DNA from 2 places in the Skermanella mucosa genome. Region 2 is predicted to be linked to the other one. Evidence: predicted binding sites of a transcription regulator. Region 2 holds the regulator's gene; the other holds the start of a gene.

What was found. Region 2 encodes PhoB, which activates phosphate uptake and scavenging genes when phosphate is short. Its sites were predicted from a motif close to TNTCATAAAACTGTCA; they were not measured.
Region 1: the regulator PhoB is predicted to act here: its motif matches at 1,871-1,886, upstream of acnB (bifunctional aconitate hydratase 2/2-methylisocitrate dehydratase).

Annotation. Positions count from the first base shown of each region.
Region 1 covers NZ_CP086106.1:623,833-634,242, forward strand. The annotation lists gene JL100_RS02865 (long-chain fatty acid--CoA ligase) at 1-757, opposite strand, end outside; gene JL100_RS02870 (ABC transporter ATP-binding protein) at 757-1,587, opposite strand; gene acnB (bifunctional aconitate hydratase 2/2-methylisocitrate dehydratase) at 1,913-4,501, shown strand; gene acnA (aconitate hydratase AcnA) at 4,758-7,466, shown strand; gene JL100_RS02885 (hypothetical protein) at 7,787-8,206, shown strand; gene JL100_RS02890 (HigA family addiction module antitoxin) at 8,284-8,577, shown strand; gene bla (class A beta-lactamase) at 8,677-9,579, opposite strand; gene JL100_RS02900 (hypothetical protein) at 9,775-10,410, shown strand, end outside.
Region 2 covers NZ_CP086106.1:6,388,278-6,398,687, forward strand. The annotation lists gene JL100_RS29685 (PstS family phosphate ABC transporter substrate-binding protein) at 1-889, shown strand, start outside; gene pstC (phosphate ABC transporter permease subunit PstC) at 978-2,360, shown strand; gene pstA (phosphate ABC transporter permease PstA) at 2,353-3,663, shown strand; gene pstB (phosphate ABC transporter ATP-binding protein PstB) at 3,745-4,515, shown strand; gene phoU (phosphate signaling complex protein PhoU) at 4,583-5,308, shown strand; gene phoB (phosphate regulon transcriptional regulator PhoB) at 5,327-6,037, shown strand; gene JL100_RS29715 (GNAT family N-acetyltransferase) at 6,109-6,570, shown strand; gene JL100_RS29720 (DsrE family protein) at 6,584-7,003, opposite strand; gene JL100_RS29725 (HesA/MoeB/ThiF family protein) at 7,000-7,815, opposite strand; gene cysK (cysteine synthase A) at 8,043-9,014, opposite strand; gene JL100_RS29735 (RrF2 family transcriptional regulator) at 9,088-9,543, opposite strand; gene dut (dUTP diphosphatase) at 9,543-10,052, opposite strand; gene coaBC (bifunctional phosphopantothenoylcysteine decarboxylase/phosphopantothenate--cysteine ligase CoaBC) at 10,134-10,410, opposite strand, start outside.

The DNA of each region.
Region 1 (10,410 bases), 640 kb from region 2:
CCAGCACATAGACCTGCTCCATGATCCAGGGCAGCGGCAGCACCGAGACATACTCGTCGCGCGGCCCCTTGGCATCGACGTCCAGGTAGCTGGCGCAGTGCCGGATCACGCGCCCCGCCGGCAGCATCGCCAGCTTGGGGTTGGCCGTCGTGCCCGACGTGGTGCACAGCACCGCCACGTCCTCGCCGCGTCCGGCCGCCACCAGCTCGTCGTACAGGCCGGGAAACTCCGACGCGACCGCGTCGCCGTGGTGCATCAGCTCGGTCACGGAGATCAGCCGCGGGTCGGAATGCTTCCGCATGCCGCGCGGGTCGCTGTAGACGATCAGCTTCACGGTGGCGATCCGGTCGCCCAGTTCCAGCAGCTTGTCGACCTGCTCCTCGTCCTCGGCGAACATGACCTTGGCGTCGCTGTAGGTCACGAGATACGCGATCTCCTCGTCCAGCGCGTCCCGGTACATGCCCAGGCTCATGGCGCCCACGGCATGGGCGGCGATCTCGGCGCAGACCCAGTCCGGCCGGTTGTCGCCGACGATCCCGACCACGTCGCCCCGGCCGACGCCGTAATGGTGCAGCCCCAGCGCGAAACCCTTGACCCGCGCCTGGTACTGGCTCCAGCTCAGGCTGTGCCAGATCCCCAGGTCCTTGACCCGGAGCGCCACCTCGTCCGGATGGTTGCGCGCGTGGACCTGGAGCAGCTTCGGGAAAGTGTCGAACAGCGACAGGTCGGGCAGCCCGTTGACCGTTCCGGCGTCCATCACGCCACCTTCCCGGCCGGCACGGCCACGTCGTCCTCGTCGCTCAGCACGTCGTCGGCCTCGCCCAGGTAGGCCCGCTTGACATGCGCGTTCGCCAGGACCTCCTCCGGATAGCCCTCGGCGATCTTCTTGCCGAAATCCAGCACCATCACCCGGTGGGAGATGTCCATGACCACGCCCATGTCGTGCTCGATCATCACGACGGTCATGCCGTACTCCTCGTTCAGATCGACGATGTAGCGGGCCATGTCCTCCTTCTCCTCCAGGTTCATGCCGGCCATCGGCTCGTCCAGCAGGATCAGGTCCGGCTTCAGCGCCATGGCGCGGGCCAGCTCGACCCGCTTGCGCAACCCATAGGAAAGCGTGCCGGCGACCGCCTTTCGGACATGCTGGATGTCCAGGAAATTGATGATCTCCTCGATCTCGCGGCGGTGCTCCAGCTCCTCCTTCCGCGCGCCGGTGAACCAGTACAGCGCGCCGGTCAGGAAGTTGTTCTTCATCAGGTGGTGGCGCCCGACCATGATGTTGTCGAGCACCGTCATGTGCCCGAACAGCGCCAGGTTCTGGAACGTGCGGCCGATGCCGATCTCGGCCCGGTGGTTGGGCGTCATCCGCGTGATATCCCGTCCCTTGAACAGGATCTGGCCCTCGGTCGGGCTGTACCGGCCGGAAATGCAATTGACCATGGAGGTCTTGCCGGCCCCGTTGGGACCGATGATCGAGAACAGCTCGCCCTTGTCGATGCTGAAGCTCACATCCGTCAGCGCGCGCACACCGCCGAACCGCAGCGACACATGTCGGGCTTCGAAAATGGGCGTATCGGCTTTCACCGCGCGTCCTCCCTGTCACGTTCTTATTGGGCGTACCTTTTTCGTTCGTACGACCGTTGCGCAGCAAGGTGCGATACCGGCTCCCTAAATTCAAGATGAATAGCTTGCACCCGGAAGTTCCCGGCAAGGGCGCAGAGCATCCCTGCCGGAAAACCGCGCCTGCCTGGTTTGGGACATTGAAGCGCAGCGGCAAAGAGCCTCATCGCGCATCCGGCAAGAGCCCGGCAAAACTGCCGGCAGGCCAAAACAGTCGGCAGGCATCGAGTCCAAGGGGCTGAAGTCCTGCAATAAACCTGGCAATAAACCTAATAGAGAGGATCTAGCCGTGCTTGAAGCCTATCGCCAGCATGTCGCTGAGCGTGCCGCACTCGGGATTTCGCCGCTGCCGCTGTCCGCCAAGCAGACCGAGGAACTGATCGGCCTGCTGAAGGCCCCCCCCGCGGGCGAGGAGCAATTCCTGGTCGATCTGGTGACCTACCGCGTGCCGGCGGGCGTCGACGATGCCGCCAAGGTCAAGGCCGCCTTCCTGGCCCAGGTCGCCAAGGGGGAGGAGTCCTGCGCGCTGATCTCCAGGGTCAAGGCGACGGAACTGCTCGGCACCATGCTCGGGGGCTTCAACATCAGTCCGCTGATCGGCCTGCTGGCCGACGCCGAATGCGGCGCGGCCGCGGCGGAGGGGCTGAAGACGACCCTCCTCATGTTCGATTACTTCCACGACGTCAAGGAACTGGCCGACCAGGGCAACGCCAACGCCCGGGCGGTGATGCAGTCCTGGGCCGATGCCGAGTGGTTCACCTCGCGTCCGGAGGTTCCGGAAAGCCTCACCCTGACCATCTTCAAGGTGACCGGGGAGACCAACACCGACGATCTGTCGCCGGCCCCCGATGCCTGGTCGCGCCCGGACATCCCGCTGCATGCGCTCGCCATGCTGAAGAACCCCCGCCCCGGCATCGAGCCGGACGAGCCCGGCGCCCGCGGCCCGGTACGGCAGCTCGAGTCGCTGAAGGCCAAGGGCAATCTGGTGGCCTATGTCGGCGACGTGGTCGGCACCGGCTCGTCGCGCAAGTCCGCCACCAACTCCGTGCTCTGGTGGACCGGCGAGGACATCGCCTATGTCCCGAACAAGCGTTTCGGCGGCGTCTGCCTGGGCAGCAAGATCGCGCCGATCTTCTACAACACCATGGAGGACGCGGGCGCGCTGCCGATCGAGCTGGACGTCTCCCGGATGGAGATGGGCGACGTCGTCGAGCTGCGCCCCTATGAAGGCAAGGCCCTGAAGGACGGCGAGGTGATCGCCGAGTTCAAGGTCAAGTCCGACGTGATCTTCGACGAGGTCCGGGCCGGCGGCCGCATCCCGCTGATCATCGGCCGCGGCCTGACGGCCCGCGCCCGCGAGGCGCTGGGCTTGGAGCCGTCCACCCTGTTCCGGCTGCCGTCTGCCCCGGCCGACAGCGGCAAGGGCTTTTCGCTGGCCCAGAAGATGGTCGGCCGCGCCTGCGGCGTGCCGGACGGGCAGGGCATCCGCCCCGGCACCTATTGCGAGCCGAGGATGACCACCGTCGGTTCGCAGGACACCACCGGCCCGATGACCCGGGACGAGCTGAAGGACCTGGCCTGCCTGGGCTTCTCCGCCGATCTCGTGATGCAGTCCTTCTGCCACACCGCGGCATATCCCAAGCTGGTGGACGTGAAGATGCACCACGAGCTGCCGACCTTCATCGCCACCCGCGGCGGCGTGTCCCTGCGGCCGGGCGACGGCATCATCCACTCCTGGCTGAACCGCCTGCTGATGCCCGACACCGTCGGCACCGGCGGCGACAGCCACACGCGCTTCCCGATCGGCATCTCCTTCCCGGCCGGCTCCGGCCTGGTGGCCTTCGCCGCCGCCACCGGCGTGATGCCGCTGGACATGCCTGAAAGCGTGCTGGTGCGCTTCACCGGCACCATGCAGCCGGGCGTCACGCTGCGCGACCTTGTCAACGCGATCCCCCTCTACGCCATCCGCCAGGGCCTGCTGACGGTCGAGAAGAAGGGCAAGAAGAACATCTTCTCCGGCCGCATCCTGGAGATCGAGGGGCTGCCCGACCTGAAGGTCGAGCAGGCGTTCGAGCTGAGCGACGCATCGGCCGAACGGTCCGCCGCCGCCTGCACGGTGCGCCTCAACGAGGAGCCGATCATCGAGTACATGCGCTCCAACATCACGCTGATGCGCTGGATGATCGCCAACGGTTACCAGGATCGCCGCACGCTGGAGCGCCGCATCAAGTCGATGGAGGCCTGGATCGCCGATCCGCAGCTCCTGCAACCCGATGCCGACGCCGAGTATGCCGCCGTCATCGAGATCGACCTGGCCGACATCCGGGAGCCGATCGTCGCCTGCCCGAACGATCCGGACGACGTCAAGCCGCTGTCGGAGGTCGCGGGCGACGTAATCGACGAGGTCTTCATCGGCTCGTGCATGACCAACATCGGCCACTTCCGCGCCGCCGGCAAGGTGCTGGACGGCAGGTCCGACATCCCGACCCGGCTGTGGATCGCGCCGCCGACCAAGATGGACGCCATGATCCTGAACGAGGAGGGCTATTACAGCGTCCTCGGCAAGTCGGGCGCGCGGATGGAGATGCCGGGCTGCTCGCTGTGCATGGGCAACCAGGCGCAGATCCGCAAGGGCTCGACGGCCATGTCCACCTCGACCCGCAACTTCCCGAACCGCCTGGGCATCGACACCCGCGTCTATCTCGGCTCGGCCGAGCTGGCCGCGGTGTGCGCGCTGATGGGCAGGATCCCGACCGTGGCCGAGTACATGGAGCAGGTCAGCATCGTCAACCAGAAGGCCGCCGACATCTACCGCTACATGAACTTCGACCAGATCCCCGCCTTCCGCGAGATCGCGGACACGGTCGCGGTCGCCTGACCGGATCGGATACGCGCGCAACAGCCCCCGCCGGGAAACCGGCGGGGGCTTCGTTTTTTCGGGAGCGCGCAGGCATGGGGCGCCGCGTCCCGAAGCGCGGAAACCCTCGCGATCGGTCCGCTGGTAATACCACTCGCACACCGCTGTCGTTTGCCAGCGTGCCGATTTTGCGCTAGATCATTGCAACGCAAAAAAAAGGTTTCGGTCACATGTCGATCCAAACCTCCGCCGGTTGCAAAGCAATGGAGGAGTTCCCGTGACAACATTCACCGGTCATGACTCGCTGAAGACGCGCCGCACCCTCGACGTGGGGGGCAAGTCGTATGATTACTTCAGCCTGAAGGCGGCCGAGCAGGCCGGCCTCGGCGATCTCTCCACGCTTCCCTTCTCGCTCAAGGTCCTGCTCGAGAACCTGCTGCGCTTCGAGGACGGGCGCACGGTCTCGGTCAACGACGTCAAGGCGGTGGCCGAGTGGCTGAAGGCCCGGCGCAGCGACACCGAGATCGCCTACCGTCCGGCCCGCGTCCTGATGCAGGACTTCACCGGCGTCCCCGCCGTGGCGGACCTCGCCGCCATGCGCGAGGCGGTGAAGACGCTGGGCGGCGAAGTATCGCGGATCAATCCGCTCTGCGCGGTCGACCTCGTCATCGACCACTCGGTCACGGTGGACGAGTTCGGCGGTCCCGACAGCTTCAAGAAGAACGTCGAGCTGGAGTTCGAGCGCAACCAGGAGCGCTACGCCTTTCTGCGCTGGGGCCAGACCGCGTTCAACAATTTCCGCGTCGTGCCGCCCGGCACCGGCATCTGCCACCAGGTCAACGTCGAATACCTGGCCCAGACCGTCTGGACCGACACCGACCAGGGCACCGGCAAGACCGTGGCCTACCCCGACACCCTCGTCGGCACCGACAGCCACACCACAATGGTGAACGGCCTCGCGGTGCTGGGCTGGGGCGTCGGCGGCATCGAGGCGGAAGCGGCCATGCTCGGCCAGCCGATCTCCATGCTGATCCCCGAGGTCGTCGGCTTCAAGCTGACCGGCAAGCTGAAGGAAGGCACCACCGCGACCGACCTGGTGCTGACCGTCACCCAGATGCTGCGCAAGAAGGGCGTCGTCGGCAAGTTCGTCGAGTTCTTCGGCCCCGGCCTCGCCGACCTGCCGCTCGCCGACCGCGCCACGATCGCCAACATGGCGCCGGAATACGGCGCCACCTGCGGCATCTTCCCGATCGACGCCGAGACCATCAAGTTCCTGACCTTCACCGGCCGCGACGCCGACCGCGTGGCGCTGGTCGAGGCCTATGCCAAGGCCCAGGGCATGTGGGCCGAGCCGGGCTCGCCGGAGCCGGTCTTCACCGACGTGCTGGAACTGGACCTCGCCTCGGTCGAGCCGTCGCTGGCCGGCCCGAAGCGCCCGCAGGACAAGGTGCTGCTGTCGTCGATGGCGCAGGCCTTCACCAGCGACCTGATCGCCGCCTTCAAGGTGCCGGCCGCCGACATCGACAAGGCGACGCCGGTCAAGGGCGCCGACTACAGCCTGAAACAGGGCGACGTCGTGATCGCCGCCATCACGTCCTGCACCAACACGTCGAACCCCAGCGTGCTGGTCGCCGCCGGCCTCGTCGCCAAGAAGGCGGTCGAGAAGGGCCTGACCTCCAAGCCGTGGGTCAAGACCTCGCTGGCTCCGGGCAGCCAGGTGGTGACCGACTATCTCGCCGCCGCCGGCCTGGACACCTATCTGGACAAGCTGGGCTTCAACCTGGTCGGCTACGGCTGCACCACCTGCATCGGCAACTCCGGCCCGCTGCCGGAGGCGATCTCCGCCGCGGTGGAGGAGGGTGACCTCGTGGTCGCCGCCGTCCTGTCGGGCAACCGCAACTTCGAAGGCCGCGTCAACCCGCACACCCGCGCCAACTACCTCGCGTCGCCGCCGCTCTGCGTCGCCTACGCGCTGGCCGGCAACGTCAAGGTCGATCTGGTCAACGATCCGATCGGCACGGGCAGCGACGGCCAGCCGGTGTACCTGAAGGACATCTGGCCGACCAACCAGGAGATCGCGGACACGATCCAGGCGTCCCTGACCCCGGCGATGTTCCGCGACCGCTACAGCGACGTGTTCGCCGGCCCGGAGGAGTGGCGCAGCATCGCCACCGCGACCGGCCAGACCTACAGCTGGGCCGAGGGCTCGACCTACGTCAAGCTGCCGCCGCTGTTCGAGGACATGAAGCCGGAGCCGCAGCCGGTCTCCGACGTCCACGACGCCCGCCCGCTGGCGATCCTGGGCGACTCGATCACGACCGACCACATCTCCCCGGCCGGTTCGATCAAGAAGGACAGCCCCGCCGGCGAATACCTGCTGGGCTATCAGGTGCGGCCGACCGACTTCAACAGCTACGGCGCCCGCCGCGGCAACCATGAAGTCATGATGCGCGGCACCTTCGCCAACATCCGCATCAAGAACGAGATGGTACCCGGCACCGAGGGCGGCGTCACGAAGCACGTCCCGTCGGGCGAGGTGATGCCGATCTACACCGCCGCCATGCGCTACGCCGACGAGGGCACGCCCCTGGTCGTGGTGGCCGGCAAGGAGTACGGCACCGGCTCGTCCCGCGACTGGGCGGCCAAGGGCACCCGCCTGCTGGGCGTCAAGGCCGTGCTCGCCGAGAGCTTCGAGCGCATCCACCGCTCCAACCTGATCGGCATGGGCATCCTCGCCCTGCAGTTCAAGGACGGCATGTCGCGCCAGAGCCTGAAGCTGGACGGCACGGAGATCTTCGACATCACCGGCGTGGAGGCGGGCCTGACCCCGCGCAAGGACATCGACGTCAAGATCACCCGCGCCGACGGCACGTCCGAGACAATCCAGGTGACCCTGCGCATCGACACCCTGGACGAGGTCGAGTACTACAAGAACGGCGGTATCCTTCAGTACGTGCTGCGCAGCATGATGAAGCAGGCGGCGTAAGCCTCCGGCTTCGACCGAAGCATCGATCCGGAAGGGCCCCGCGGCGTCGAGCCGCGGGGCCTTTTGCATGGTTCAAGTCCGAGATCGAGCAATTTGACAATGACCATTGATGACTCCGCACGGACAGCTTGGAGGGTGCGCGTCCCGCGCACCACGGGCGGCGGGACGCCGCCCCTCCGCATAAGGCTCTGCCGCTTCGCTCCTGCCGATCGAACTTAGGAAGCCGCAGGTCGCGGCCAAGTTGCCGCATTGACTCTCCCCTGCGTGGGGCTCATGCCGGGGTGCCATGACAGCGCGCCCATGAACAAGGAGCAACGGTCATGCCCGTCCTCGACGGTATGCCGGCGGAGGAAAAGCGCCGCCGGTTCGCCGAAATGATCTCCCGCATGACCGCGGAGCGCTTCCCCGACGAGGCCGATCTCCCCTTCGCCATCGCCGCCGTCGGCGCCCTGTCCGGCAGCCGCTTCTTCGGCGTCCGCTACAAGGCCGAAGCGGCCGGCACCCGCGCCTGGGTCGCCCGGCCGCACGGTCCCGAGCGCACCGAGGTCTGGGACCCGGCGGCCCTTGCCTTCACCTGGAACTACTCGGACTCGCTGCCCGGCGGAGTGGAGGCCTTCACCCCGGACGAAGCCGGCATGGCGCGGCTGCACGCCCTGTTCAACGCCAGGGGCAACGACCTGACCGCCCTGGGCCGCCGCATCCACGCCCTGCTGACCGGCACCGAACCGGACGACGACTGACCCCGACCCGGCGAAGGGAGACTCAGGCCCAGCTTGGCGGGACGGAAATGCCTGGAACGTGGAGGTTGTCGATTGCCATGACTGATCGATCGCGGAACGTGACGCCCGGCATGATCCTCAAGGACGATTTCCTCGATGCGATCGGGATCACTCCCGCCGAACTGGCGTCTGCCACGACAATTTCGGAAGAGAGCCTGAACGACATGATCGCCGGCCGGTGCGACGTAACCGCGGAAGCCGACCTGCGCCTCTGCCGTTATTTCGGATTGACCGATGGTTACTGGCTCCGCTTGCAAGTAGCCCATGATCTGTTTGCGGCACGTCAGCGTATCGGAGCCGAAATCGCCAGGATCACGCCGAGAGCGGCATGAATCCCATCGAGCGCTGCACGCCCTGGGCCGCCGCATCCACGACTTGGTGACCGGCACCGAACCGGACAACGGCTGAGCCCAACCGGCCGAAGGGTGGGCTCAAGCCCCGAGCGTGGTCTTCAACGCCCTGCCGATCTCCGCGATGGCTGCGTTGCGGTCGTCGAAAGACGCCTTCGTCTCCGTCATGTAGATGCTCACGATCACCGGCTTCCGGCCGGGCGGCCAGATCACGGCGACATCGTTCATCGTTCCGTAATCGCCTCCGCCCGTCTTGTCGCCGATGCGCCAGTCCTTCGGCAGGCCCGCGCGAAGCTTCGCGTCCCCCGTCTTGTTGGACACGAGCCACGCCGTCAGCCGGTCGCGCGACGGCGGGGACAGGGTATCCCCCAGGACGAGCGACTCCAGGTTGGCGACCATGGCGGCCGGCGACGTGGTGTCGCGGGGATCGCCGGGCGTCGCCTCGTTCAGGTCGGTCTCCCGTCGGTCCAGCCGGGTCACGGCGTCTCCGAGCGACCGCGCGAATTCGGTCACCCCGGCAGGCCCGCCGAGACTGTCCAGGATGATGTTGCCGGCCGTGTTGTCGCTCCGGGTCATGGCCGCCTCGCAGATTTCCGCGAGCGTGATTCCTTCGCCGCCGACCCTGTCCTGGGTCACGGGGGAGTATGTCACCACATCGCCGGCCTCGAACCGGATGCGCCGCTCCAGGTCTTCCCGGCCCGCGTCCACCTTCGCAAGCACGGCCCCGCAGGCGATCGCCTTGAACGTGCTGCACAGGGGAAAACGCTCGTCCGCGCGATGGGTCCAGCGGCGCCCCGAATCGGTATCCAGGATGGCGGCCCCAAACCGGGCGCCCAGCCTCCGTTCGACCTCGACCAGCTTTCCAGCCAAGTCGTCACCGGCGCTCGGCGCCGCCAGGACAAAGCCCGGGCGCGCGATCACGCTTCCAGCCACCAGGGAACCGACCATCGCCGAAAAACTACGCCGCGTCAGCGTCAACCGCATCCCGCACTCCAAGCCACGTTGATATTGCCCGCCGGCGTTTCTGCATCCTTGAATTGCCGACGCGCGGGAAGATAGTGGACCGCGCCGGTTACGGCAAACATCCATGAGGGTCTCGCGACCGGCGTATCGTCGTCGCCGGCATCGCGCTATCCTCGCACCCGAACGATACCTGTTCCGAGCTTCACCGGGATGCCCATGCCCCTATTGCCCCAGCAGATCGCTCCCGTGGACGAACGGCAGGCAGCACTGACCGAAGCGCATCTGTCCGACCGCATCGGCGCCCTTATGGACTATTTCCTGGCATTGCGGGCGGAGACCGACGCGGTCCTGGCGCCCAGGCTCGCGGCGGCGGCCGGAAAGCCTTACCCGTACGGACGGTGCGCGGAAATCAACAGCGACCTGTTCGCCCGGATGGCCGGGCGCGTCAAGCAACCGGCCACGGACGTGGAACGGACCCTTCATGACTTCGTCTCGCAGGGGGGAGTTATCCGAACGGTCTGGGGCGTCCTGCGCGGGCAGTATTTCCAGAACGCCATCCAGTTCGGCGGCCTCTATGTCGATGTCTCCAACGACACCGTCGTGGTGACCAAGCCCAAGGTGGAGATCCTGCCGATCGCGGAGTCCGGGCTGGTCCCGGTGCGCGACCTCGCGCATTTCCGGGCCACGGCGGAGTCCTACTGGGGAGCGGCGATCTACGCCAACCATCTGGTGCCGTCCCTCGCCCCGCTGCTGCCGATGATCTCGGCCAGCCCGGGCCGTCTGCGGCCGGGGATGCAGTCGGCCTGCGACTACATGATCGCCCTGATGTGCCGCGACGGGTTCCGGCAGGCG
Region 2 (10,410 bases):
CTTCGGTCGGACCGGCAAGTTCAAGACCCCGGTCGTCGAGTCCACCGGCACCGGCGGCGGCATCAAGCAGTTCTGCGCCGGCGTGGGCGTCCAGCATCCGGACCTGACCAACGCGTCGCGCCGCATCAAGAAGTCCGAACTGGAGAGCTGCGCCGCCAACGGCGTCACCACCGTCAGCGAGCTGGAAGTGGGCTTCGACGGCATCGTCTTCGCGAACTCCAAGGCCGCGACGAACACCGACTACACCATCAAGCAGATCTGGCAGGCGCTCGCCAAGCAGGTCGTCGTGAACGGCCAGGTCGTCCCGAACCCCTACAAGACCTGGAACCAGATCGACCCGTCCCTGCCCAACAAGGAGATCGAGGTGCTCGGCCCGCCCCCGACCTCGGGCACCCGCGACGCCTTCGTCGAGCTGGTGATGGATGTCGGCTGCGCCCAGTTCCCGGAAGTGAAGGCCCTGCCGGCCGACCAGCAGAAGGCGGTCTGCAACCAGATCCGCGAGGACGGCGCCTATGTGGAAGCCGGCGAGAACGACAACCTGATCGTCCAGAAGCTGGTCGCCAACAAGGACGCGTACGGCATCTTCGGCTACAGCTTCCTCGACCAGAACATGGACAAGCTGCAGGGCGCCAGGATCAACGGCGTGGCACCTGAGCTGGACAACATCGCGGACGCCAAGTACCCGGTCGCCCGTTCCATGTACGTGTATGTCAAGAACCAGCACGTGGACGTCATCCCCGGCATCCGCGAGTTCCTGGCCGAGTACACCAGCGAGAAGGCGTTCGGCGAGGACGGCTACCTGGAGGCCAAGGGCCTGATCCCGCTGCCCAAGGCCAAGCGCGAGAAGGTCCGGACCGACATCCTGAACCTGACCCCGGTCACGATGTAATCGCCGGCTCCCCGCCTGCCGGCGCCTTCCCGCGCCGGCAGGCGGGAGTTTCCGGCAGACAGTCGCCCTCAAATCCCGACGGGTCCCGATGTCAGTATCACTCTTCCTAGCGGTTCTCGCCGTGCTGGCGTTTGTGGGATTCCAGCTCGGCAAGTCCCGGGCGGTGGTCACGGCCGGCGGCAGGCTCTCCACGCTGCACTCCGTGCCGTCCTACTACGGCCTCTACGTCGCCATGTGGGTCGGCCTTCCCGCCCTCATGCTGTTCGCCCTCTGGACCGGCCTCGAAGGGTCGATCGTGGACGGCATGGTCCGCTCCAGCCTGCCGGCCGCCTTGGCGGGATTGTCGCCCCAGGAAATCAACCTGATCATGGTCGACATCCACAACCTGGCCTACGGCAACATCACCAGCCGCGTGCCCGACCCGGCCCTGCTGGCGGCGGCGGAGCACTACAAGAGCCTCCGGGGGATCGGCAACGGCGCCCTCGCGGTCGTCATGCTCGCCATCGCCTGCGCCGGCCTCTACTATGCCCGGCAGCGGATCGAGCCCGGCCTGCGCGCCCGCAACCAGGTCGAGAAGGTCGTCAATATCTTCCTGATCCTGTGCTCGCTGGTGGCGATCCTGACCACGGTCGGCATCGTCCTGTCGCTGCTGTTCGAGGCGATCCGGTTCTTCACCAAGGTGCCCCCGACCGAGTTCCTGTTCGGCCTCCATTGGAGCCCGCAGACCGCGATCCGCGCCGACCAGGTGGCGTCCGACGGGTCGTTCGGCGCCGTGCCGCTGTTCACCGGCACCCTGCTGATCGCCTCGATCGCCATGGTGGTCGCGGTGCCGTTGGGCCTGATGAGCGCCATCTACATGTCGGAATACGCGCCGGCCAAGGTGCGCGGCACGGTCAAGCCCGTCCTGGAGATCCTGGCCGGCATCCCGACGGTGGTCTACGGTTTCTTCGCCGCCCTGACCATGGCGCCCTTCGTGCGCGACGTGGGCCAGAGCCTCGGGCTCGGCGTCAGCTCGGAGTCGGCGCTCGCCGCCGGCGTCGTGATGGGCGTCATGATCATCCCCTTCGTCAGCTCGCTGTCGGACGACATCATCAACGCGGTGCCCCAGTCGCTCCGCGACGGCTCCTACGGCCTCGGCGCCACCAAGTCGGAGACGATCCGGCAGGTGGTGCTTCCGGCGGCGCTGCCCGGCATCGTCGGCGGCGTCCTGCTGGCGGTCAGCCGCGCGATCGGCGAGACCATGATCGTCGTGATGGCCGCCGGCCTCGCCGCCAACCTGTCGGCCAACCCGCTGGACGCGGTCAGCACCGTCACCGTCCAGATCGCCACCCTGCTGGTCGGCGACCAGGAGTTCGACAGCGCCAAGACCCTTTCGGCCTTCGGCCTCGGCCTCGTGCTGTTCACCGTCACCCTCGGCCTGAACATCATCGCCCTCCGGGTGGTGCAGAAGTATCGGGAAAAATATGACTGACATCATCAGCTCACCCCGGGCGGCCGCGCCGTATCAGACCGACGACTTCGCCGCCCGCCTGAAGAAGCGCTACGCCGCCGAGCGGCGCTTCAAGATGTACGGCATGGCCGCGATCGGCGTGGCGCTGGCCATGCTGGCGGTCCTGCTCGCCAGCATCGTGGCCCAGGGCTACACCGCCTTCGCCCAGCACGACCTGGCGCTGGAGATCCATTTCGACCCGGCCGAGATCGATCCGCAGGGCACCCGCGACCCGAACACCCTGTCCAACGCCAACTACGCGGCCCTGGCGCGCAACGCGCTGCTGGCGGTCTTCCCCGAGGTGGAGTCCAGGACCGACCGGCGCCGGCTGACCGCCATGATCAGCAACGGCGCCGCGTTCGAGCTGCGGCAGATGGTCATGGACGACCCGTCCCTGATCGGGACCCGCAGGACCGTGAACCTGGCCCTGGCGAGCGACTACGACCAGCTCCTCAAGGGCAACATCGACCGTCGCGTGCCGGAGACCGACCGCAAGGTCACCGACCAGCAGATCGCCTGGATCGACAAGCTGGTCGCCAACGGCAACATCGTGAACGGCTTCAACTGGCGGCTCTTCCTCAACGGCGACAGCCGCGACCCGGAACTGGCGGGCCTGAAGGCGGGATTGGTCGGCTCGCTGCTGACGCTGATGGTGACGCTCGGCCTCGCGATCCCGATCGGCATCTCCGCCGCGGTCTACCTGGAGGAGTTCGCGCCGAAGAACAAGCTGACCGACCTGATCGAGGTCAACATCAACAACCTCGCGGCGGTGCCCTCGATCGTGTTCGGCCTGCTCGGCCTCGCGGTGTTCCTCAACGTCTTCAACATGCCCCGGTCGGCCCCGGTGGTCGGCGGCATCGTGCTGGCGCTGATGACGCTGCCGACCATCATCATCGCCGGCCGCGCGGCGCTGAAGGCGGTCCCGCCGTCGATCCGGGAGGCGGCGCTGGGCGTCGGCGCCTCGCCGCTCCAGGTGGTGACCCACCACGTGCTGCCGCTCGCGATGCCCGGCATCCTGACCGGCGTCATCATCGGCATGGCCCACGCGCTCGGCGAGACGGCGCCCCTCCTGATGATCGGCATGATCGCCTTCATCGTGGACACCCCCTCGGGTTTCGGCGACGCCGCGACGGTGCTGCCGGTGCAGATCTTCATGTGGGCCGACAGCCCGGAGCGCGGCTTCGTCGAGCGCACCTCGGCCGCGATCATGGTCCTCCTGGCCTTCCTGATCGCGATGAACGCGATCGCCGTCGTCCTGCGCAAGCAATTTGAAAGGCGTTGGTAAATGACCGCCCAGACCCAACTCGGCCAAACACAGACCGGAACCAGCGCGATCCCCGGCGTCGAGGCGCGCTCCGCCGCCGGCATGCTGGCAGGCGTCGCGAACAAGATGGATGCCAAGCAGGTCAAGGTGTACTACGGCGCCAAGCAGGCGCTGAAGGGCATCGACCTGGCGATCCCGGAACGGCAGGTCACCGCGCTGATCGGCCCGTCGGGCTGCGGCAAGTCCACGTTCCTGCGCTGCCTCAACCGCATGAACGACACGATCGGCATCGCCCGCATCGAGGGCCTGATCACGCTGGACGGCCAGGACATCTACGACAAGGCGATCGATCCGGTCCAGCTCCGCGCCCGGGTCGGCATGGTGTTCCAGAAGCCGAACCCGTTCCCCAAGTCGATCTACGACAACATCGTCTATGGTCCGCGCATCCACGGCCTTGCCAGCCGGCGGGAGGAGATGGACGAGATCGTCGCCAAGAGCCTGCAGCGCGCAGGATTGTGGAACGAGGTGAAGGACCGCCTGAAGGAGCCGGGCACCGGCCTGTCCGGCGGCCAGCAGCAGCGCCTCTGCATCGCCCGCGCCATCGCGGTCAGCCCCGAGGTGATCCTGATGGACGAGCCATGCTCGGCCCTCGACCCGATCGCGACCGCCCATGTGGAGGAGCTGATCGACGAGCTGCGGGAGAACTACACCATCGTGATCGTCACCCACAACATGCAGCAGGCGGCCCGCGTGTCCCAGCGCACCGCCTTCTTCCACCTGGGCGACATGGTGGAGGTGGGCGACACCGAGGAGATCTTCACCAATCCCCGCGACGAGCGGACCCAGGGCTACATCACCGGCCGCTACGGCTGAGCCGGCCCCGCCGGCTTGATCGGCGGGACGTCATTCGGGATAATCGGGCAATTCAGGGAAGCGGCGCATGAGCAACGAGCACATCGTCAAGTCGTTCGCGCAGGAACTGCAGCGGCTGGCGAATCTGATCACGCAGATGGGCGGCGTCGCCGAGGCCCAGGTGGAGGCGGCCGTTCAGGCCGTCGTCCGCCGCGACACGACCATCGCGGCCCAGGTGATGCAGTCCGACCTCCGGGTCGACGGCTACGAGCGGGACGTCGACGCGGAGACGCTCCGCCTGCTGGCCCTGCGCCAGCCCATGGCGTCCGACCTGCGCGAGATCGTGTCGGCGCTGAAGATCGCGGCCGACCTGGAGCGGATCGGCGACTACGCCGCCAACATCGCCAAGCGGTCGATCGCCCTGGCCCAGGTGCCGGCGGTCCGTCCGGCCGCCGCGATCCCCCGCATGGGCCGGCTGGTCCAGGAGATCATGAAGGATGTGCTCGACGCCTTCATCGAGCGCGACGTGGAGAAGGCGGTGGCGGCGCGCCGCCGCGACGAGGAGCTGGACGACCTCTATACCAGCCTGTTCCGCGAGGTCCTGACCTACATGATGGAAGACCCGCGCAACATCACGCCCTGCACGCACCTTCTGTTCATTGCCAAGAACCTGGAACGGATCGGCGACCACGCGACCAACATCGCCGAGACGATCCATTTCCTGGTGATCGGGCACCCGCTGACGACGGAACGCCCCAAGGGTGACGAAAGCAGCTATGCTGTCGTCACCCCCGAGCCGGAAACGCAGGACTAGTTTGGAACAAGGCATCCCATGAATTCGGCGCTGAAACCCCTCGTCCTCATCGTCGAGGACGAGGCGGACCTCGTTACGCTCCTCAAGTACAATCTCGACAAGGAGGGCTTCCGCACCCTTTCCGCGGGAGATGGCGAGGAGGCGCTGCTGCTCGCCGCCGAGCAGACGCCCAACATCGTCCTGCTGGACTGGATGCTGCCGCTGATGTCGGGGCTCGAGGTGTGCCGCCAGATGCGGCGCAACCCCAAGACCCGCGACATCCCGATCATCATGCTGACGGCCCGCGGCGAGGAGGCGGACAAGGTCCGCGGCCTCAACTCCGGGGCCGACGACTATATCGCCAAGCCCTTCTCCCCCACCGAGCTGGTCGCCCGGATGCGCGCCGTGCTCCGCCGCGCCAGCCCCGGCTTGGCGGAGGAGATGCTGCGGTTCAACGACGTGGTGATGGATCTGGCGGCCCACCGGGTGCGCCGCCAGGGCCGCGACATCCATCTGGGGCCGACCGAGTTCCGCCTGCTGCGCCACTTCATGCAGCATCCCGGCCGGGTCTTCTCGCGCGAGCAATTGCTCGACCTGGTCTGGGGCCACGACGTCTATGTGGAGCCGCGCACCGTCGACGTGCATATCCGCCGGCTGCGCAAGGCGCTGAACGAGGAAAACGACAACGACCTGATCCGCACCGTCCGCTCGGCGGGCTACGCGCTCGACGTCAAGGGCGGCGCCGCCTGATCCCGGTCCTGGAGACGCCCCGGCTGGTCCTCCGGCCGCTGGAGCTTTCCGACGCCGGCGCGGTCCAGGACGTGTTCCCCCGGTGGGAGATCGTGCGGTTCCTCGCCGACCATGTGCCATGGCCCTATCCGGCCGACGGCGCCCTCTCCCATATCCGGGACGCAGCACTTCCCGCCATGGCGCGGGGCGCCGAATGGCACTGGTCGATCCGCCCCCGCGCGGAGCCCGACCGGCTGATCGGCATCGTCAGCCTGATGGACAAGCTCGACGATAATCGCGGCCTGTGGCTCGATCCCGCCTGGCAGGGGCGGGGCCTGATGACCGAAGCCAGCGCCGCCGTCATGCATTTCTGGTTCGAAACCCTCGGCCGCCCCGTCCTCCGGGTCCAGAAGGCCGAGGTGAACCTGCGGTCCTGCCGGCTGTCGGAACGCGACGGCATGCGGCTGGTCGGCATCCACGAAAGGGGCTTCGTCTCGGGCCGCTTCCCCGCCGGGATCTGGGAAATAACCCGGGAAGAGTGGCGCCGCCGGTAATCGGCCGGCGGATTCAGACGAACAGCATGTTGCCGTCGCCGGGAGCCCCGTTCAGCAGCGTGACGACGCCGCCGGTCACCACCGGCACGTCGTCGCGCAGGGCGGACGCGTCCAGGCCGATCGCCTTCAGCGCCATCTCGCAGACCATCACGGTCACGCCCAGGGCGACGCAGGCCTCCAGCAGTTCCTCGAACTCGGCGAGGCCGCTGCGGCCGAAATGGGCGTTGCGCTCCTCCGGCGACGAGCCGTCGTCGGCAGGGTCCAGCCCGCGCCAGCCATCCCCGGCCTTCAACGCCAGGACCGCCCGGCCGGTGAAGAACAGGGTGGCCTTGCGGTTGGTCGCCGCCGCGGCGCTCGCCATCACCAGCGCGTAGTGGACCCGGTCGAACCCGCCGGAGAACACCACCAGCGACAGCGTCGAAGCCCCGCTCATGGCAGGGCTCCGTCATGCCCGGACGGATGCGCGGACAGGTCCGTGATGGTCGGATGCCGTCCGCACAGCGGGCATTCCGGATCGGGCTGGACCCGGACCTTGTGGAAGCTGGTGTGGAGCGCGTCGTACATCAGCAACTGTCCGGACAGGCTGTCCCCGATGCCGAGCAGCTCCTTCAGGACCTCGATCGCCTGGATCGAGCCGACGGCGCCGGCCAGCGCCCCCAGCACGCCGCCTTCGGCGCAGCTCGGCACCAGCCCGCGCGGCGGCGGTTCGCGGAAGATGCAGCGATAGCAGGGATTGGGACCGCCCAGATAGGACTTGAAGGTGGAGATCTGCCCATCGAACCGGAGCATGGCCGCCGAAACCAGCGTCCGGCCGCCCAGATGGCAGGCGTCCGCCAGCAGGTAGCGGGCGGCGAAATTGTCGGTGCCGTCCGCCACCACGTCGTAGTCGGCGATCAGCCCCATGGCGTTGGCCGCGGTCAGCCGCTCCCGGTGGACATCGAGCCGCACGTCCGGGTTGATGGCCTCCAGCCGCGCCCGGGCGCTCTCCACCTTGGGCGTGCCGATCGAGCCGGTGTCATGGATGATCTGGCGCTGCAGGTTGGACAGGTCGACCACGTCGGGGTCGATCACCCCGATGGCGCCGACGCCCGCCGCCGCGAGATAGAGCAGCAGCGGCGAGCCCAGCCCGCCGGCCCCCACCACCAGCACTCGCGACTTCAGCAGCACCTCCTGCCCGATGCCGCCGACCTCCGGCAGGATGATGTGGCGGGCATAGCGTTCGACCTGCGCGTCGGTGAAATCCATAGGGTGCTGACCTGGTGTTTGCTTGTTTCCGCCCGCCGATATGGCCGGACTTCTTCCCGTCAGTTTGCGCGTGGATGCGCGGGTCAAGCCCGCGCATGACGAAAAGGGAGCCACCCGGACCCGACCGTCACCGGACCCACAAGCCAAGGCCTCCCTTTTCCGTCATGGCCGGACTTGATCCGGCCATCCACGCGCGACCTTACTCCTGGAGGAAGCCCGGCTCTACCTTACTCCAGCCCCTCGAACAGGGCGGTCGACAGGTAGCGCTCGGCGAAGGACGGGATGATCACGACGATCAGCTTGCCCTCGTTCTCCGGCCGCTGGCCGACCTCGATCGCCGCCGCCAGCGCGGCGCCCGACGAGATGCCGACCGCCAGGCCCTCGACACGGGCCGCCTTGCGGGCGGTCTCGAAGGCGCGCTGGTTGGAGATGCGCAGCACCTCGTCGATCAGGTCCTTCTTCAGGATGTCGGGCACGAAGCCGGCGCCGATGCCCTGGATCTTGTGCGGGCCGGGCAGGCCGCCCGACAGGACCGGGCTGTCCTCCGGCTCGACCGCGATGATCTTGAAGTCGGGCTTGCGCTGCTTGATCACTTCGCCGACGCCGGTCAGCGTGCCGCCGGTGCCGACGCCGCTGATCAGGATGTCGGCCTTGCCGGCGGTGTCGCGCCAGATCTCCTCGGCCGTGGTGGTGCGGTGGATCGCCGGGTTGGCCGAGTTCTTGAACTGCTGGGTGATGAAGGCGTCTGGAGTGGATTCCACCAGCTCCTCCGCCTTGCGGATGGCGCCCTTCATGCCTTCCGACGCGGGCGTCAGCTCCAGCTCGGCGCCCAGCAGCTTCAGCATCTTGCGGCGCTCGACCGACATGCTCTCCGGCATGGTCAGGATCAGCCGGTAGCCCTTGGCCGCGGCGACGAAGGCCAGCGCGATGCCGGTATTGCCTGAGGTCGGCTCGACCAGGGTGGTCTTGCCCGGCTCGATCTTGCCCTCGGCCTCGGCCGCCTCGATCATCGCCAGCCCGATGCGGTCCTTGACGCTGGACAGCGGGTTGAAGAACTCGAGCTTGCCGACGATGTCGGCCTTGACCCCGTACTCCGAAGCCAGCCGCCGGACGCGGACCAGCGGCGTCGCCCCGATCGTATCCAGGATGCTGTCGTAGATCCTGCCCCGGAATTCAGGTCCGTGTTCTGGAGCCGCCATGGTATTCCACCCTTCGCAACTGTTAAATCTTGGAAATCACAGATAATCCAATCTAATACCTCGAACCCCGATTTTAAATGCTGAAATCGATCTTGGCGTGGGTTTCGCTCTCGATGCCGGCCTGGTTGGCGCGCAGGCACAGGTCCTCGATCGTGATGTCGTCGAGCTGCGTCATGCAGTCGTCCTGGAGCTGCAGCCAGATCGGCCGCACGACTTTCAGGCCGAGGATCGACCCGGTCGGCTCCTCCACGGGATCGGTCGCGGTTTCCATGGCGCGGACCACCCGGACGATCTCGCCGATGCTGATACGCCGCCGCTCCCGGGCCAGCCGATAGCCGCCGCGCGGACCCCGCACACCCGCCAGTACCCCGGCGCGGACGAGTTGCTGGAGCACCTGTTCCAGGTAGCGCTTCGGGATTCCCTGGCGGCGCGTGATCTCGCCGCTCTGCACCGGCTCGCTGCCGGCATTGTAGGCGATGTCGAGGACCGCCTCGATCGCGAACATCAGCTTCTTCGAGATGCGCAGCATCAGTCTTGTCCTTTTTCGTCCGCGCCGGCCCTGTCCGTCCCGGTAGACCCGAAACCGCCGGCGCCGCGGGCGCTTTCCTCCAGGGTCTCGGCAAGGCTCCAGGCGACCCGGGCGTAGGGGGCGACCACCAGCTGGGCAACGCGCATGCCGCGCTCCACGGTGAAGGGCCGTTCCCCGTGATTGATCAGGATGACGCCAACCTCGCCGCGGTAATCCGCGTCGATGGTGCCGGGGCTGTTCAGCACGGTGATCCCGTGGCACAGCGCCAGGCCCGACCGCGGGCGGACCTGCGCCTCGTAGCCGGCCGGCAGTGCCAGCGCGAAACCGGTCGGGATCAGCGCCCGGGCGCCCGGCTCCAGGACCACGGGACCGGCGACGGCCGCCGCCAGGTCCATGCCGGCGGAATGCTCCGTCGCATAGGTAGGCAGGTCCAGGCCGGCACTGTTGGGAAGGCGCGTCACGGCCACCGCCAAGGCGGCCGGTGCATCGGGTTCGGCATCAGGGATCATGCGCTGTAGATAGCGCAGATATCACACAATGTAACAGGTAAATCGCCCCCCGCGGCGAAAAAATCCGCCGTCCCGTGGCGCCTACTCCGCCCCGGTGCCCACCAGATGGTCCGCGATGGCGGCGGCGAGGCGCTGGGCAACCTCCTCCTTGGACAGCGGCGGCCAGTCCTCCAGGGTATCCCCGCGCAGCAGGTGGACCGTGTTGCTGGTCCCGCCGAAGGTCCCGCTGGATGGGGAGACGTCGTTGGCGACGATCCAGTCGCAGCCCTTGCGCGCCAGCTTGGCCCGCGCGTGCGCGACCACCTTCTCGGTCTCCGCGGCGAACCCGACGACCAGACCCGGCCGCATCCGGCCCGGG